Regions from separate parts of the Paenibacillus sp. J22FR21 genome, predicted to be linked through region 2. Evidence: predicted binding sites of a transcription regulator. Region 2 holds the regulator's gene; each other region holds the start of a gene.
The links. The regulator LexA, encoded in region 2, represses DNA repair genes until DNA is damaged. The targets are predictions, from matches to a motif close to CGAACATATGTTCG.
Positions count from the first base shown of each region.

Region 1 (4,849 bases), on a different contig from region 2:
TAGCATAATATAATAAAAGGATTAAAGACAAACATGGGTAATTGAGTTTGTCTTTAATCCTTTTTTGGATATCTTTATTAAACAACGCCTGCCCGCAGTCTACAATGTTATTTTCACTGACTACTACTACATAATTTTCACAAAACAGATGTAATTTTGTGCAGAAAGCCCATTGTTTCCATATACCATTGATAAGCCCTCCGTGCTAATGTCAACTTGGAGGGTTTTGATATGTTAAACGAACCAATAAAGCCAATGCTACTACAACCTATACAACCTACTGAAATTAAGAAGGACTGGAAGTCGAGTTTGAAATGGGATGGTTTTCGTATCATTCTGCATATAGATTTGGGGAATGTAAGAGCATTCACAAGACATGGTACAGAGGTAACGGATCGATTTCCGGAACTCCAACAAATTAAAATAAACGCGAAGAACGCAATTTTGGATGGCGAGTGCATTGCATTCGATCTCACGCAACCATCCGACCAGCCAAATAGACTTTTTTGGGACGATGCTATGGCTCGTTTTAACACAAAGAAGCCGGCTGCCGTTAAACAAATCTGCAAGACCTTAAAGGCTCATTTCCCCGTCTGGGATGTATTATGGATAGATGGCCAGTCTGTGATGAAGAAGACGTTTCTGGAGCGCCGCGAATTGCTGCAGGCGATCGTTCCGCCGTCTGATATATTAACAGTCACTCCATTGTATGATGATGGCCAACAGCTCTTCTTGAACGCGAAAAGGCATGGGTTAGAAGGGATCGTTCAGTACAACGGTAATTCAACCTACAGACTAGATTCCCGACCACATGATGTGATCGTGAAAGTAAAAGCTTATCAATATGCGAATTGCCAGATATCCTCGATCCGAAAGGGTTCATTTGGATGGGGATTACAGTTGGAGGGAAAGTATGTTGGCGTCTTAGAATTCCCGCCGCATAAAGACGTAATTCGGGCTTTTCATTCCATCTCAAAGCAAATAGTCAAAGGGGAAAACAAAGATTGGATCTTCTTGAAATCATCAGTCTTTACATGCCGCATCAAATTTCAATGCGTCACTAAAGATGGAAAGCTAAGATCGCCAATATTCGAGGAATTCGTTACACCCGCTCCAGTACATGCTTTACAAGCATGAGTTCTAGATGATCGTCAGTCAATGGCAGCAGGGGACAATCAGCTTTGGATCAAATCCAGTTTATATGTTAAAAAGCCGGAGGAGTCATCACGCCGGCTTTTTATTTTAACTTTTGATGCCTGTATCTATTCAAAGACTCATTACGTATTTTTAACCTCATCGAGATGTTTTTCGAATTGAGCGATATATTTACCTATTCGTGTACTGACTTCTGACCTTACTAAAAACCTCATCAAAGCAAACTTATGCTCATAACCACGATAGAAAAATTTATAGTGCACGGCGTCGTCGATTCGCTCGTCCTCAATTACTTTAATTTGATTTTCTCTCAATTCTTTGCGGATTCTTACTAAATCTGCATGGATGATATTTATCAGATGATTTGCAGATGCCGCGTAAAGTCTTTTCAAGGCAAAGTTTGACCTCTCGATCTCAAGACGATTGTTATCAACCACTGTCATCATTATTGGCAGAAGTACGGAGTCACGTACCATTATCAACAAATTCTGCGGCACCTTTTGTATTGATCTATCCGGATTGGTTTGCTCGTTAAGCTGATCACGATGTTCGGGCGATATAAACTTAGTGCCCCAACGACCATTCCCCTCTAGAAATTTACTCATTTAAAGTGTCCTCCAATTTTTCGAGCCCTGTCACGCGCCTGGCCAGATTTCAGGAGCGATGCTGCGCTTAGAATAGCCGCTTCACCGTACCGATCCTTGATTTTATCCTTTGCTGCGGCAAGTTCGAGCTTACGAGGTAAATCCTCAAAAAGGTCCAGCTGATACACGCTGTTGTCTGATAGCTCTGAAATATCCACCCCAAGGTGGGTCAAAGGATTTCCGTCCCAATGAGACATGAAAATCTTATGCGCAGCAGCTAGTATATGATGCTCCAAGCAGCTAGAACTATCTAATGTAATTTGCCGGCTGAAGCCGCTTGTCTTAACGCCATCTGTCGTACCAGCACTAACCGTGACTTTCCTGCCTTTATATTTGTGATGCCGAGATGTTCGACATACCTCAATGACGAGTTCGAGTAGCAGAGGTTCAATTTCGGGTAAGGTTTGGTATAGTTTCCACGGTAAGGCGCGTCCTCTAGTAATCGATTTGGGCTTCCCAAACGCTCCAGGAACGACGGGACTAGGGTCGATACCACGCGCTGTCTGCCAGTAATAAATGGCTTTAATGTCACTCTGTTTGCCCATCCGTTGCCGCATTCTCCGCTTAAAATCATGCAGTTCCATCCTAGCCAGGTCGCCGATCGTATGAATTCCCATACGAATAAAGTGCGCTGTCATGCGGGAGGCGACCATAAACATGCTGCTTATCGGTAATGGCCATAATTCAGACTCGATATTGTCGAAATTAAGTGTAAAAAATCCTTCAGGGTGTTTCTTAGCGAAATTATCCGTTGCTGTCTTAGCCAGAATCTTGGTTGGACCACAGCCAACCCGGGTCCATACACCGGTTGAGAGTAGCACCTTGCTTTGCATTTGACTGGCGATCTCAAGTGGCGAACCGTAAAGTGCGATTGAACCTGTGATATCAAGGAAGGACTCATCGATCGAAAACGTCTCTACAAGCGGTGTAAATGACTTATAGATCTGATTAATGAGCAGCGATACGCTGATATACGTTTGCATCCGCGGCCGAATTACGACGAGCTGAGGACACTTTGCAAGAGCCTCACCTAGTCGCATAGCTGTAGAAACACCGAAGGATTTAGCGATCGGGCAAGCAGCTAACACAATCCCTGATTTACGACTTGGGTCAGCTCCTACTACGACAGGTTTATTCGCATGTTCGGGGTGAGTAGCCTTTTCTACGGAGGCATAGAAAGACTGTGCATCCGCGAGGAAAACGACCCGTTCTTTACCCGGCATTTCGGATCACCGGCTCATGCGCCAAGATATTGTGAATCTTAAATAGCCGTAGCCCACCTGATTCCAGGCAAGTCGCACGTACATGCGTAGGGGTAACGGATTGTATAAGGATTTGTCTCTTGGTAATCCGATTGTTCCTGTCCTGATAAATAATCACTATGGCCATCCCTTTATATTTGCTTATTTGCGAGTGTAATGATGGCATATTATCGCCTCCACACGAACATTTGTTCCTTTATTATACTACAAACGCATGTTCGGTATGCAAGGTATGTTTCTGGAAATTTTACAACAACAAAAACATACATACATATACATAACATATACATACATACATCATAAAGTGGGCAGAAAACGAAATGTCCAACGGGATGAATGGATTGACTAAAACCGCTTCTTAAGGGAAATATATCCCCGTGAGGAGGGATGCTGCTTGTGCGGAAGATTCACGATTGCGGCCGACCTGAGTGAAATTATCGATACATTCTCCGTTGACGAGGTGAATTATGATTATTCAAAAAGCGCTACAATGTAGCTCCTACCCAGACAGTCCCATGCATCATCAATCGGGAAGGGAAGCGGGTATTGGAAGGGTATCTATGGGGATTGATTCCGTTCTTTAGTAAGGACGCAAAAATTGCATATAAAACAATCAATGCCAGAGCAGAAGGTATTGAAAAGAAGCCGGCTTTCCGACATTTACTGAAACGGAATCGCCCTGGTTGTGAGCAATGGGTTTTAAGAATGGAAACAGGAAGCCGATAGTAAGCAACCGTATCGATTCCAGCTAGAATCAAAAGGTGTTTTTGGGTTTGCCGGTTTATACGATTCTTGGCGGGATCCGTCCACTGGGGAAGAGGTTAGGTCATCTACGATCATAACAACAACTCCGAATGAGCTCGTTTCCACCGTACATGACCGAATGCCTGTGATTTTGACCGGCACCGATGCTGCGAACTGGATAAGTCCAGAAATCGATGAGACCGAGAAAGTGTTGAGCTTCATGAAACCCTATCCCAATTCTGAAATGATTAAATATCCGGTTTCGAAGGACGTTGGGAATGTGAGGAATAGCAGCTCATCATTAATAGAGGAAGTCCCGTTAAACTCTCTATAGAAGCTTAAACGACATGCCCGAATGACGAGTTTCATTACTACTCCCCAAATAAAAATGAACCATGCGAGAGGACAAATTTGCCCATCTAGCATGGTTTCTTTTTACAGTGTTCGGAAATTGGAGTGCTGCAGCGTAGAGCCTGTTGTTACCCTCTATTATTAGAGAATGGGGGATAACCGTTACAAGTGCGGATGTGTTATCTAGGCTACTTACCCCCAGGTAGAATTATTTTCTTAACAATGGTTGAAGTTGTATTATGACTTCGAAAACGTCATTCATGTCCTCCATTTTAAATCGTATGAAATCTGGAGTATCGTCCCTGTTTACATGAATGGTCTCCATATCTTCGTAAAGGCCTTCAAACCAAAAAGCTTGATCGTATTTCACAATTATGTGCAGACTTACGCAGCGGAACCCGACGGCCATTATTGCGATCTACTAGTTAGCAAGACATCTAGCGATAGGAACTAATGTTTGCTACAATGATCTCATTGGAATCAGTATAAGTCATCAGGAGGCGATTTATATGTTCAGTGTTGGTCAAGAACTACAATTGGAGACAGATTTAAAACGGGCAAAACTAGCTCAATTGCCTGTTCAGGTAAAGTACGAGGATGGAGAGATCGCTGACTATGGTGGCCCTATTGAAGATATAAATGCCATTGCTGTGAAAATCAATGGAATGCATTATACAAAGTCTGTCTGCCGTT
Region 1 covers NZ_JBWDNJ010000009.1:121,726-126,574, reverse strand. Annotated here, with positions in the region: gene AC0YNS_RS26625 (ATP-dependent DNA ligase) at 232-1,137, shown strand; gene AC0YNS_RS26620 (YhjD family protein) at 1,278-1,760, opposite strand; gene AC0YNS_RS26615 (DNA polymerase IV) at 1,757-3,022, opposite strand; gene AC0YNS_RS26610 (SOS response-associated peptidase family protein) at 3,581-3,787, shown strand; partial or broken gene AC0YNS_RS26605 (SOS response-associated peptidase) at 3,777-4,139, shown strand; gene AC0YNS_RS26600 (hypothetical protein) at 4,666-4,849, shown strand, end outside.
Region 1: AC0YNS_RS26615 (DNA polymerase IV) is a predicted target of LexA. The motif match lies at 3,269-3,282, and genes of this name have one in related genera.

Region 2 (4,849 bases):
AGAAGGGCGTTAACATTGCGGGTATTAAGCAAGTAATGAACCCTGTATCCAAGGAATCCGAAGACGCGACCGTCGTCAGCGAGCTGTCGGAAGTGAAGCGTCGCGAGCTCTCCGATGCCCAATTGCATCGATTGCTTAAGCAGCAGTTGCTAGAGAAGAGACCTGGCAAAGCATCTATGATTCAAGGCCAGCTGTCCCGTTTCTATAACAAAAAGTAATTCAAACCAATTAGCCTTTAAGGAGATGATTCTGTGAGCTACAACAAAGATGACATCAGACGTATTTGCAAAGAACAGAATGTCCGGTTTATTCGACTTCAGTTCACCGATTTGCTGGGAACGATCAAGAACGTCGAAATTCCGGTAAGTCAGCTGGAAAAGGCACTCGATAACAAAATGATGTTCGACGGCTCGTCCATCGAAGGTTATGTGCGGATTGAAGAGTCCGACATGTACCTCTATCCGGACCTGGATACATGGGTTGTATTCCCATGGGTTGCAGAAGATCGTATTGCCCGTCTGATCTGTGATGTATATATGCCTGACGGTACACCATTTGCCGGCGATCCGCGCGGCATTCTGAAGCGCGTTCTGAAAGAAGCGGACGAGCTTGGCTTTACTGCGATGAACGTTGGACCAGAACCGGAATTTTTCCTATTCAAAACAGATGAGAAGGGCAATCCGACTACAGAGCTTAACGACCAAGGCGGATACTTCGACCTTGCGCCGATGGATCTGGGGGAAAACTGCCGCCGTGAAATAGTATTGACGCTGGAAGAAATGGGCTTTGAAATCGAAGCTTCTCACCATGAGGTGGCTCCGGGTCAGCACGAAATCGACTTCAAATATGCGGATGCGATCAAAGCAGCCGATCAAATCCAGACGTTCAAGCTGGTTGTCAAAACGATTGCACGCCAGCACGGACTGCATGCTTCGTTTATGCCGAAGCCGCTCTTCGGTGTCAATGGTTCCGGTATGCACTGTCACCAATCGTTGTTCAAGGGCAATGTGAATGCGTTCTACGATGAGAGCGACAAGCTGGGCCTTAGCCAAACGGCTCGTTATTACATGGCTGGCATGCTGAACCATGCACGTGCTTTCTCAGCGATTACGAACCCTACCGTAAATTCGTACAAGCGTCTGGTTCCTGGCTATGAAGCCCCTTGCTATGTGGCTTGGTCTGCAAGCAACCGCAGTCCGATGATCCGTATCCCGGCTTCGCGCGGTCTCAGCACGCGTATCGAAGTTCGTAGTCCAGATCCAGCAGCTAATCCATACCTGGCGCTTGCAGTTATGCTTAAAGCAGGTCTTGATGGTATCCGCAACAAAACTCCGCTGCCGGCTCCGACTGACCGTAATATCTACGTGATGACGGATGAGGAGCGTATCGAAGAGGGCATCCCTACCTTGCCGGATGACCTGAAAGAAGCATTGACTGAGCTGCTTCGCAGCGAAGTTATTTGTGAAGCGCTTGGCGATCACGCGCTTGCCCATTTCTATGAGCTTAAAGAAATCGAGTGGGATATGTACCGCACGCAAATCCACGAGTGGGAACGCGATCAGTACTTGACGCTCTACTAGAACCGAAGAAACCCTTGATGCCGTATGGTATCAAGGGTTTTTTGTGTCTTCGAGTATTAGTGCTTCCGCACTTGTACCTCTGCTTTCGCATACGATGCCACAATAGCCATTCGATTCATGAAGGAGGCAGCGTATGTGAAGAAGCAAGCGGCGACAAAAGCGGAGAAACCGTTTCGACTAACTGGAGCGATATTATCCCATGTAGCAGTAACGATGGTGCCATTCTTAAGGAAGATCGTACTGAACTATTCCTATGCCCTGAAATGGTCCAAGGCTATTCGCGGAGCGGATTTAGATACCTTATCCGCTCTATTTAGGTCGGTTGTGCCTTCTGCTAAATTAAATGGGTTCTCTACGAATGCCATAGGTTACTTCTTTGATTTTGAGTTCCCTGAACCGATCCTTCAATATTCCATCGGAACGACGATTCCACCCGGAACGACGCAATTCACATTCTCAACCCCGATTCATCGAGCTATTGCAAGAGCAATTCTGCCTTTCTATAAAGCGCTTCGTTCCTCTTCAACATACGCAGCTGCTGTTGCGGCTGCCGTGAACAATAATAATCGAACACGATTGGCAGCCTTGATTCGACGAAAAGTAACAGCATGCGCGCTTAAATCGATAACAATTGATTTCTCCGGCATAGCCTTAAGCTTCAAATACAAGAGCAGTAAATTCACCTATCGTCATTTGTTATTCCGCGAAATCGTAGGTTAGCTGACATAATGGAGGTACATCGGCGTTGCGTGGCGGGTGACAGAAAAAGGGGCAATTCCTAACGCTGCTGCAGCGAGAAGAAATGCCCCTTATCATTTGTTGATTAGTGGATGTCGCGGAAAAGTCCGATGACTTTGCCGAGAATGGAGACGTTACGCAGTCGGATCGGTTCCATCGTGGAATTCTCCGGCTGCAGACGGATATGATCCTTCTCTTTATAGAAGGTCTTAACAGTTGCTTCGTCTTCTTCTGTCATCGCAACGACGATATCGCCGTTGGAAGCGGTTTGCTGTTGGCGGACAATGACGTAATCGCCGTTATGAATGCCTGCTTCGATCATACTTTCACCGACAACGTTCAGGATGAATACATTGTGGTCGCCAACCCTGTCAGCCGGAAGGGGGAAGTAATCCTCGATGTTCTCTGTTGCAGTAATCGGTACACCGGCAGTTACCTTACCTACCACAGGAACCTTAGCAATGGAGAGCGGGAATGGAATCTCGTTGTCTTCGCCGTCCAAGATCTCAATTGCGCGAGGTTTAGTTGGGTCACGGCGAATAAGGCCTTTCTTCTCCAGGCGATCAAGATGGCCATGGACTGTAGAACTGGAAGCGAGTCCGACCGCTTCACCGATCTCGCGAACGGAAGGCGGATAACCTTTCTCGCGAACTTCCGTCTTAATGAATTCTAGTATCGCCTGCTGGCGGTTTGAAAGTTTCGACACCGGAATCACTCCAAAGTTTCATTTGTGTCAAATTATAACACAGAACCGGAGTTCGTACAAACATAAGTTCGAGAAACACAGGTTCGCATATTTTTACGAACAAATGTTCCAAAAACGCTTGACCACAAACAAACGTTCGTGTTATTCTTGGTTTATCAAATAGAACAAACGTTTGGGGTGCTGGAGAATGATGACAACGATGTCCACTTACTCTTCTAATTATAAAGGTGAAGCTCGCAATACACGGAATACTCGCGCTGTGAAGCGTACTTGGCAAGAGAGAAGAACAGAACGCCTATTAATGAGACTAGCCGTAGCAACACTGTTCTTCGTACTGCTGTTCACAGGACTCTCACTGATGACAAGCCAAGCGAACAGTGAATATCCTGCAGCGCCAACTGCTTCGGAACAGATTGTAGTTGTTGGCTCAGGTGACACACTATGGAACATCGCTAGCAGTATTCGTAAGGAAGGCGAAGATATTCGTCATGTTGTTTTTAACTTGAAACAACGGAACAACTTAACCTCCAGCTCGCTGCAAGCCGGACAATCCTTAATTATCCCTGTTGAATAACTGGGCTCGCCGAAACAGCTTCAATAGAATCAATACATACTTACAAGAATGATCCATAGGAATCTACATTCAGAAGCCTGAGTCTCTATTGCTCAGGCTTTTTTCATTTCTGGCGGCATATCGTAATTATAAGGTGCACCCGAGGTGGAAAGAGGATGGAGAAGACAAGTGAAAACAAGCCTCAGAGAGGGCCATTTCGCCTTGACAATGGGCAATTAAAAATGTCAAAGTAAAGAATGACATGTTGGCCGAATCAGGGAAGGAGCTTATTTGAAATGGAAAAGATTATCGCCCGTATTAATGAACTATCCAGAAAGAACAAAACCGTAGGGTTGTCGCCGGAGGAACTGGTCGAACGCGACGAGCTTCGCCGTCTATACCTTGAGAATTTCAAGAATAACTTCCGGAATCAACTCGATACCATTAAATATGTGGAAGATGAAGAGAACGGGGAAGATACGATCAAGCATTAGCAGCAGTCTATTTGAAGGAGGACATGTAGCATGCAATATCGTTTACTTGGCCGAAGCGGTTTAGCCGTATCGGAGCTTTGCTTAGGTACAATGACGTTCGGTAATACGACAAGCGAGACGGATTCCATAGAGATGATGAATCGTTTCTTCGAGAAAGGCGGCAATTTCCTTGATACTGCGAACGTGTATGTATCCGGCCGCTCTGAAGAGATTGTAGGTAAAGCGATCAAAGATCGACGTTCAGAAGTTGTGCTCGCAACGAAAGTGAGATTCGCGACTGCGAATCACCCAAACGGCGTCGGTGTTTCAAGAAAGCATATTATGGATGCCGTCGAAGCAAGCTTGAAGAGACTTGATACCGACTATATCGACCTCTATCAAGTGCATGTGTGGGATCACGCAACACCGATTGAAGAGACGCTTCGCGCTCTTGATGATCTGGTTACTTCAGGAAAAGTTCGTTATATCGGCTGTTCCAATTTCTTCGCCTGGCAGCTTATGAAGTCGTTGTCCACCAGCGATTGGAATCGTTATGTCCGATTCATCTCCATTCAACCGCAATACAGCTTAGTCAGTCGTGAAATGGACCGCGAAATGTTATCCTTATGCTTGGAAGAGAATGTAGGAATTATCCCATGGGCACCGCTAGGCGGAGGCTTTCTGACAGGCAGATATACGCAAGAAGAGCCTGTAAGTGGAAGATTAACGTCCAAGCAAGGCGAGAGCTCCTGGGCAGTTCGTGCTAACGAGGGTAATTTCGCAGTGCTTGACGCTGTGC
Region 2 covers NZ_JBWDNJ010000002.1:611,784-616,632, forward strand. Annotated here, with positions in the region: gene AC0YNS_RS08585 (MerR family transcriptional regulator) at 1-218, shown strand, start outside; gene glnA (type I glutamate--ammonia ligase) at 252-1,580, shown strand; gene AC0YNS_RS08595 (hypothetical protein) at 1,716-2,300, shown strand; gene lexA (transcriptional repressor LexA) at 2,404-3,024, opposite strand; gene AC0YNS_RS08605 (LysM peptidoglycan-binding domain-containing protein) at 3,212-3,598, shown strand; gene AC0YNS_RS08610 (DUF896 domain-containing protein) at 3,874-4,071, shown strand; gene AC0YNS_RS08615 (aldo/keto reductase) at 4,102-4,849, shown strand, end outside.

Region 3 (4,849 bases), on a different contig from region 2:
TAACCGTACTTAAAGAACACCTCTAACGCCGTCGCGACAATATGCTGTTTCTTTTTATCATCCATATTTCCATTTTATACACTTTACATGATTTGTCTACTTGTATAGTATAGACGTATAGACATTTTAAGTTTTTTGTCTAATATCACATTCGAAGGAGCAAATCACATATGACGACTGAACAAAAACCGTTACATTCGGGATTCGGTCCCGAAACGACCGCTATAGAAGTTTTGGCTGGACATGACCTCAGTGGAAAGTTGGCAATCGTGACAGGCGGACATGGAGGCATCGGTCTGGAAACAACGCGTGCGCTTGCAGGCGCAGGCGCCACTGTCATAGTTGGTGCCCGTGATGTGAATAAAGCACAAGAAGTTCTTGCTTCGCTTAAGAATGTCGAGGTCATTAAGCTCGATCTTGCGAATCCCACTTCTATAGACGAGTTCGCCGCGGTATTCCGTAGTTCCAATCGTACGCTCGACCTTCTGATTCTGAACGCTGGTGTTTGTTTCCCTGCAGTGACTCATGACGACCGAGGTTTCGATGCCCATTTTGCAACGAATTCGCTAGGACATTTTCAACTAACTGTAGGTTTATGGGATGCTTTGAAGCAATCCGGGAACGCTAGGGTTGTCTCCTATTCGTCCGTTGGCCATATGACTGGACCGATCGATTTCGAGGATCTTCATTTTACCAAGAGGCCGTACAACAAGTTCGTCTCCTACGGCGAATCGAAGATCGCATGCTCGTTGTTTGCTGTTGAGCTGGATAAACGAGGCCGAGAGCACGGAATACGTGCATTTGCGGTTCATCCCGGTGCAATCCTGTCGGGTTTAACCCGAAACATGAGCAATGAGGAGTTGGCTGCTTGGGGTGTGACTCGGAACGAAGACGGCACTTATACATCCTCCGGAGGCTTCAAATCCGCCGAGCAAGGCGCCGCCACAGCAGTTTGGTGCGCAGTCAGTCCAATGCTGAATGACATGGGAGGCGTCTATTGCGAAGATGGAGATATCGCTGAGGTTGTACCGGCAGACAGCCAACTCCAACGCGGAGTCCGGCCTTGGGCTATTGATCCGGTGTCGGCTGAGAAGCTTTGGACAATCGGCGAAGAACTGCTGCACATTCCACACGGGACGATTCCTAGGAGTCGTGTTTGATTATTGTAGGAATAAAACTAATTATTTATAACTCCGGTAATATTGCTAACTTCTGGAAAAGCCGCAGATGATCGAAGACGAGAAATGGCGCCACAGTTATGAGACCTGTGACGCCATTTCTTTACTTTTAGGTAGGACGTTTATCTTCTATTTCCTAAACAATTGTTCAATATACCTGCCTAATCTGGCGTTGATTTCTGAAAGCACAACAAATCTCATCAACGAAAATTTATGTTCATAGCCACGACAAATAAATCTATAATGCATGGCATCATCGATACGATCTTCTTCAATGACTTTAATTTGCTGCTCCCGTAATTCTCTTCTCACTTTAACCAAATCCGCATGGATCACATCCAGTAATGCGTTTGCTGAAGCCATATATAAACCTTTGAGGGAATGTTTCGATCGCTCGATTTCTTGACGATTCTTCTCAATGACACTCATTAAGATGGGCAGCAGGACAGACTCCCGTACAAGCTTCAAGGTTTCTTGAGACAACTGCTGCGCAGGTGTTTTGTTGGCATCTATTTGCTCATTGTACTGCTCTCGGTGTTCCGGTGATACGAACTTCGTTTCCCAGCGTCCATTGCCAGACAGAAACTTGCTCATTTGTAGTGCCCTCCAATCTTCTGAGCTCGCTCGCGCGCCTGACCTGATTCAAGTAAAGAAGAGGCGCTTAATAGTGCAGCCTCGCCGTAGCGATCTTTAATCATGTCCTTTGCTGCAGCCAGGTTACGTTTGCGCGGCAGGTCTTCAAATAAATCGAGCTGGTAGACGCTGTTGTCGCTTAACTGTGACAGATCAACGGCGAGATGTGTCAGTGGGTTGCCATCCCAGTATTTCAGGAACAAGGAATGTGCAGTCTTAATAATCTGATGCTCTAAGCAGCTGGGGTCGTCGAGTGTAGTTTGCCGGCTGAAACCGCTGGATGAAACGCCGTTCGTCGTCCCGGCACTTACCGTAATGGTACGTCCCTGATACTTATAGTGCCGGCTCGTTCGGCATACCTCGATGACAAGCTCCAGCAGCAGCGGCTCGATGTCTTCTAACGATTGATACCTCCTCCAAGGCAGCGCTCGACCTCGGGTGACTGACTTTGGCGTTCCGAAGGCTTTGGTAACTACGGGACTAGGATCTATGCCTCTTGCCGTCTGCCAGTAGTAGGTTGCTTTAATGTCACTTTGTTTCCCCATCCGGATGCGCATGCGCTGCTTTACTTCGTGCAATTCAAGCTTTGCGAGATCGCCGATTGTGTAGATTCCCATTCGAGCAAAGTGAGTCGTCATTTTGCCGGCAACCATGAACATCTTGTCTATCGTAAGCGGCCATAAATCAGAGCTGATATTGTCATTCGATAATGTGAAAATACCGTCAGGATTCTTCTTGGCAAAATTATCCGTAGCCATCTTCGCGAGTATCTTGGTCGGACCAATGCCTACACGAGTCCATACGCCGGTAGAGAGGAGGACGCTGGACTGCATTTGATGCGCGATCTCAATGGGAGAGCCAAACAAATTCATGGAACCCGTAATATCTATAAATTGCTCGTCAATACTGAAGGGTTCGACCAAGTCCGTGAATTCTTTATAAATCTGCGATATCAAGAGCGAAACCGTGATATACATCTGCATTCGAGGACGTATGACAACGATTTGTGGACATTTATTAACCGCCTCACCTAAACGCATAGCGGTAGAAACACCTTGCGCCTTCGCGATCGGACAGGCAGCGAGGACGATACCGCTGCGCCGATCAGGGTCTGCCGCCACAACTACGGGCTTATCTGCATATTGCGTATGTGTGGCCTTCTCTACGCTGGCATAGAAGCTCTGGCAGTCCGCGAGCATGATTACCCGATCTTTACCCCGCATGTCGGATCACCGGGTCTACAGCTTCGTATATAATCACGACCGTCTTGCCGACATACTTACGGAGTGTTGTAGTTGGCATTATTGTCACCTCGATTACGAACGTTTGTTCTTATAATATATACGAATATGCGTTCGTTATGCAATGGGTGAATGTGAATGGAGAATTTTACAAATCGATGTATGCTTGTTCCGAATGATTGTTGTATCATGAATTGAGGTGATTAATCAGGAATGGTCATCAAATCGATTCAGACCAATTATCATAGCTACCTAAGCGAGATAAAGGGCGATATGGACCCGATCATCAAAACAATGAGAAACCAAAATGGAGAGAGATGGCGCGGCAAGGCTTGGAAGGGGCCGGTGAAAACGGTTAGCGGTTATTTCAAGCAGGCTAAACTGATTAAAGGGATCTCCTGGACCACGCTGCCCATAATCGGACCTATCGCGGCCGGAGTTTCAGCAGGGAACTACGCGCAGCTTCCGCTCTGGATCGGTATATTGTCCGCAATAGTGCTCATTCTCGTCATCTACTATTTTCTCGTCCAAGCCTACATCAATAAGATGGCTGCAATCGGACAGCCTGAGTTTCATGTAGAAGCTTTCAAAGCCAAACGTCCGCGCGAGTACGAACAGGTATGGGCACCTTTTGTGAAGAAGGATGACTTTACCTTTGATGGTTTATATACGCTTGTAAATGCCGTATTCAGCCAGAATGATCAAGATTCCTCCGGCGTCGCTTACGTGGTCGCCTACTCGCAAAGCCAGCATGACTTCATGCAGTCCAGCATTGCTGAGCTGAAGTCCACGATAACCGAGCAGGAAGCGGCAATCGCTATGCTGAAGGATGAATTGGTAGAGTCGGATAGTGCGGTTTACACGTTAACGAAGGTTGTTAAGGCCATAACGGAGAATCAATATCGATACGTGAATGATGCGCTCGCCTTTACCGATCTGGATTTCGTATCGGGCTTTTCTTTATATCGCCGGGAAGGGAATACCCTTAAACTCATTATGGACAAGGGGACCACTGGGAAGAAAAGAGACCTTGATCTGGATAACGATCATGATTTTGCAGCTGTAGCCGCCGCTAAAGACCAGATGGGACAAGCCTACTCGAATAATCCGTATCCGGGAAGACATGTTGTTTCGTTTCGCATGGACATGCTGGAAGAGGAAACGTGGGTATGGTGTTTTCATTTTGATGACGATGATGAGCATGCCTTGTCTCTGATTTTGGATAATGATATCATAGAGTCAAGACAGATTCGTAGAGTTATCCATGCGTTCTGTCTCACGATCCAGAAACGAATGCTTTCTCAGAAGGAGGTTGACTTGGATGCCGGAGCACAATAATCGGGCTGATTATGCCAGTACGATTCGAGTAGTAGAGGATGTTTCTCAACAATCGATTATTCAGAAGCGCCGAGAACAGCGTGAACAGCTGCTGAAACGGATCGGTCAGCTGACTTCCACGACAGAGCAAACCATTGAACGACTTTATCAATTAACCCGATAATCGTAAGGCCTTTTGGTAGAGACCAAGAGGCCTTTTCTGTTTAATAGAGCGATTCCTTGGCAACACTGACTACTATTCTCTCAAGAAGGGTGAATAGTATGAGCAAGAAGAAGATTGTGCCATTTTGTCCGAAGCCCTCTCCTGTCAAAGACCGAACCCAAGAAGAGATTCTAGACAATCGCCGAGCTAAGAGAGAGGCCGAACTCGAGAAATTAAGACGGAAAACGAAGTAAGACGTTTCTAATAAAACCATCATTTCGGTGATCGTACAAATGCCCGATGATCCAACAATGGAT
Region 3 covers NZ_JBWDNJ010000004.1:546,947-551,795, reverse strand. Annotated here, with positions in the region: gene AC0YNS_RS17890 (TetR/AcrR family transcriptional regulator) at 1-65, opposite strand, end outside; gene AC0YNS_RS17885 (SDR family NAD(P)-dependent oxidoreductase) at 171-1,160, shown strand; gene AC0YNS_RS17880 (YhjD family protein) at 1,308-1,772, opposite strand; gene AC0YNS_RS17875 (DNA polymerase IV) at 1,769-3,034, opposite strand; gene AC0YNS_RS17870 (hypothetical protein) at 3,266-4,390, shown strand; gene AC0YNS_RS17865 (hypothetical protein) at 4,374-4,553, shown strand.
Region 3: AC0YNS_RS17875 (DNA polymerase IV) is a predicted target of LexA. The motif match lies at 3,156-3,169, and genes of this name have one in related genera.

Region 4 (4,849 bases), on a different contig from region 2:
TCTGGCATAGCCGGGACAGGCTCGCCTGCGATTCCTTTCTCCATCATGCCGGGGAAAAGTCCTTTAATATGGCGGATAATTTCCGAAGGAAGCAAGCTCTTCCCTTCTTCATCCGATTGCGGCCAGCTTATCCACAGATGCTCGCTCGGTGTCGTAAGCGCATTGTAGATCATGAACCGCTCATCGAGCAGCTTGCGCCGTACTCCAGGCGCCATGACAAGACCGCCGTATTCCAACGTTTCGCGTTCTTGCTCGGTCAATACGCCGTCTTCCTGCATGCGCTGCGGCATGACGCCGTCATTCGCGCCAAGCAAATAACAGATTGTGATCTGGCCGGAGCGCGTACGATCCATGCTTCCGATCAGTACTTGATCAAGTGAAGGCGGAACGGATGCTAGCTTCAAACTCTCAAGACCTGTCTCTACCATACCTGTGAACAGCTCTAGCGGCATCGCTTCGCTTCCCGTCATTTCGGTCAGCTGATCGAGCAAATCCATAACGCCGTCCCACAGCTGCCGATGCTCTCTCGCCCGAAGGGGAATGCCTTCCGCAATGGCTTTGCGGCTCCAGCGCTCCATACGATCCGGCGCTTCAATGGTAACCAGCAGTCTGTACATGGCCTCGCACATTTGTCTGACGCTGCCGGCTTTCTTCATCTCTCTGCCGAATTTGCGCAGAATCGGTACAACCGCTTCCCTTGCGGCCATAATGGCTTCAAATTCCCGCAGCTCATTCTCGCCTGCTTGAACGGGATCGCCATCCAGCGTATCACGCATTAATGGCTTCCACTGGCTGAGCGTCGTCCATCTGTTGCCATTCATGCCTGATGCAAGTGCATAGTTTTCTAGCAAATCAAACGTTTCCCGCGTTATACTGCCGTCCTCAGGGATGAGAAGCTCTGATTTAATGCAGCGGAATACGGCTTCATAACGCCAGCCGTGTGTCGCGATCTCCAGCGCAGAACGAATAAACTCGACGAACGGATGATGTAGCGCACCATTCTTCTGATCGAGGAAAAAGGGGATGCCGTAGTCAGCGAATACAGCTTTAATATAATCGTTGTAATCCGGCGCATTACGTACCATAACGGCCATATCCCGATAGCGCAGCTCTTCGTCACGTACTCGGCGCGTAATATCGCGAGCGACCGCCTCAACTTCTGCCCGGCGATTGGCTGCAGCATGAAGCGAAACGCCCCCTTGCGCCAGTTCAGTCTCCGTTAGATGAATCGGCTTCCTTCCGCCGTAGTGGCGTTCCAAATGCGCAAGCATCGGATTCTCCTTGAACCTGTACGGCGTTCCGTCGAGGAATACCGGCTCCTCGATCTCCACACCGTTCTCGATTGCCAAATCACGTAGCTTCATATAGGTCTCCGCAGTCGGCCGGAATAGATCCAGCTCATGCGGCTGTTCGCTTTGCTCGTAAAGCTTGTCCAGGCATAACGTTACAGTCATCCCTTTGGAGTACTTCATTAAGGTGCCGAGCGCGTCGAATTCTTTGGGTGTAAAGCCGTGAAACCCATCTACCCAAATCTCTGTATCTGCCATTGAAGGCGCTTGATGATAACCCTTGACAAGCCAGCTCAAATAATCCTCGGCATCGACATAGAGCCCGTCCAGTTCACGTTCAAGGCCTGAGGAAATCATTTGCAGATCGTGAAGCTTTCTCCCAAGCAGCGAGCTGCCCTTCTGAGGCATGCGGCTTTCGACAAATGTGGAAAGCTCATCTGTACCGATCCCGTACCGCTTCCACTCCGTCATCAGCTCGCCAAGACGCTCGATGAAACCATGCTGGGACTCGCTGCCTTTAAACAGCTGCAGTTGCTCCTCAAGGCGGTGGACGATTTTGTAAAGCAGCATATTCTTGCCGTTCTCGCTAATAGGAACCAGTGCAGTACCGCCTGTCTCCTGCATAATCCGGAACGAAAGACGGCGGAAGCTGAGTGCCTGCGCCCTTATAGAACCATTCAGCTCTGCATGGTTCAGTAATGCATATTCCGTTTGGAAGGTTGCCTGCTCCGGCACCAAGATGACAATCGGCGGCCCGTCCGGCTGTGCCAGCACGTTGCTGCGAATTTGATCCAAACAATAATGGGTCTTACCCGACCCTGACCGGCCAATTACAAATCGGAGCGTCATAATCCGCCAACCTCTTCTCGTTATTCGATTCTCCTATTCTACCATACGCCCCAGCTTGTTTCATCTGAAAACACAAACATTTGTTCGTTTTGAGCGGAGGTAAATTGTTCTTTGTCCCTTTTGGCTGAAATGTTGCATTCTCGGCATCATATCTCTTTATCAACCCGATGCATGGAGCAAATGTTGTATTTTGAGCAGTATTGTTCATGGCGGAGATCATCACGACGGCGGTGGCGGTGGTATGACACCGGTTTTGTTGGTGTTGGTTCAGCAACCCTAATAAACAATAAAAAACGCCCCCTTTACTTAAGCGATCACTTAAGTAAGGGAGCGTTAAAAACGAATATCAAATGCTGCTAGCGGCTTCGCACTTCGAATATGCCAAACTTCAAATAATGCCCTTCGTTGACGCCGACGATTTGGGGATGATCCTTGCCCGCTGCGCGCCAATCGATTAAGCGAAGTGTCTTCCCTGCATCAATGGCAGCCGCTTGGATCGTCTCGAGAAATAGCTCGGGACGCATATGGTAGGAGCAGCTGGCTGTAACCAGGTAGCCGCCTTCATTCACGAGCTTCATTCCATGAAGGTTGATATCCTTATAGCCGCGTACCGCGCCTTCAATTGCGTTCTTCGACTTCGTGAACGCCGGCGGATCAAGTATGACCACATCCCATTTACGGCCTGCTTCCCCCATCTTCTTGGAGGTATCCACTGCCTTCGCACTGCCGCGCTCTTGACGCTCTTCGATTCCCTTCACTTGTCTGCGAAGATATTCGAACGCATCCGCTACGACAAACTCTACTCGCTCCTCGAAGCCGTTACGAACGACATTGCGGCGTGCGGTTTCGATGGCATGCTCGGATACATCGAGACAGGTTACTTTCTTGGCACCGTATTTGCAGGCGTGCAGCGTGAAGCTGCCCGTGTGCGCGAAACATTCAAGCACTGTAGCGCCATCCCAATACGGGAACGTGACTACTTTGCCATTCGCATTGACGGGGACTAGCTTCTCTTCGTTAAGAGCCGCCAATGTGCCGGTATCGTCTGACGGAGCCGAAGATGGTTCGCCATCTGCGACAGACTTCAATTGAATGCCGCTGCGCGTACCCCAGCCGAGCATCAGAGGTGCAATAGAAGCTCTGTTCTCGCGTTGATCGAAGAAGTAGCCGGTCTTCTGGCCTTCAACGATATCCACTTCCATCTGCAAGCCATTTTCCAAAATATCAACGATACGCGGACACTCCCCATAGAGTACCCCTGTCCGCTGCTCGACGCCTTCCAATTCACGAACGGATACATCACTGCGCTCGTAAATGCCTTGAGGAGCAAATACAGCAACCAATGCGGCAACAATCGCTTCACGGCGAACCTCCATGCCAAGCGTCAGCAGTTGTACAACAAGCACAGCTCCAAAACGATCTACGATAAGTCCCGGCAGAAAATCAGCCTCGCCGTAAACCATCCGGCAATCATGCCCTTGCACGAACCGGCTCCGATGTTGTGCACACTGCATGAAACGTTCCCGGAAGAACGCCTCATCCATGGCTTCGATCGGTTTATAGGATGTTACCCGAACCGTAATTTGGGACTTCGGGTTCCAATAGCCTGTTGCCAAATACTTGCCTTGATGCGTTACTAAGTCAACCAGATCTCCGGGAGTCGCCTCTCCTTCGATACGGTTAATTTCGCCTGCAAACACCCATGGGTGCCCGGCCTCCAATCGTTTCTTGCGGTCACGCTGCAATATCGCCTTCGCCTTCACGCGTTCCATGTTCATCCTCATCCTTTTCCATTAGCTGACCTGGTCCGAACTTGTCATGCTCGTCCGGTCTGTTGCATATGTATCGTTATTCTTGTTAAAGGAGCGTACTGCCATGCTAATCATGATCGTAGCCCGCGTGCTCGGAGGGTTTGTCGTCTTCATGCTCGGCATGAGGGCGATGGAGCTGGCCATGCATCGTTCTGTCGGCCACCGTCTGCAGGATGTGCTGCGCAAATCCACTGCTACGCCGCTGCACGGATTGCTCGTGGGGACAGCAACAACGGCTGTGCTGCAGAGCAGCACAGCCGTTACCGTAATTGCAATAGGACTGGTCAACGCCGGTGTGCTCACCTTCCCGCGCACGCTCGGCATTATTCTGGGCACCAATATCGGCACCTGCTTGACGACCGAGCTGATCGGCCTTAATCTAGGCAGTCTCGGCTGGCCCTTGCTCAAGCTATCGCTCGCCATCTGGCTGCTGACCGCCCTCTTCGGCGAGGTCGGCCTTGGCAGCGGCACGCGCGCAGGGCAGAAGGTTAGCCGTTTCCTGAGGCCATTCCGCAACGGCACCGTCGTTACAGGAGGGTTCTCCTTACTGCTTATTGGAATTGGGCTCATGCAGTCCGTTGCACCTGCCGTACAAGCTACACCTTTCTTCCAAGGCTTCATGAGCCGTGCAGAAGACAGCGTACTGTGGGGACTTGCAGCAGGCGTCGTGCTAACTGCTGCCGTGCACAGCAGCGCCGCCGTTATCGGCATCGTTATGGGACTCGCTCAGTCCGGCGCCATGCCCCTGGACGTTGGCATCGCGATTGTCCTCGGCGCTAACGTCGGTACATGCATTACTGCCGTACTCGCAGCACTTGGAGGAACGCCATCCGGCCGTTTCGTCGCTTGGGCTCACGTGCTGCTTAACGTCGGCGGAGCTGCCTTATTTGCACCATTCGC
Region 4 covers NZ_JBWDNJ010000001.1:100,313-105,161, reverse strand. Annotated here, with positions in the region: gene addB (helicase-exonuclease AddAB subunit AddB) at 1-2,138, opposite strand, end outside; gene AC0YNS_RS00470 (class I SAM-dependent rRNA methyltransferase) at 2,495-3,910, opposite strand; gene AC0YNS_RS00465 (Na/Pi cotransporter family protein) at 4,014-4,849, shown strand, end outside.
Region 4: addB (helicase-exonuclease AddAB subunit AddB) is a predicted target of LexA. The motif match lies at 2,212-2,225, and genes of this name have one in related genera.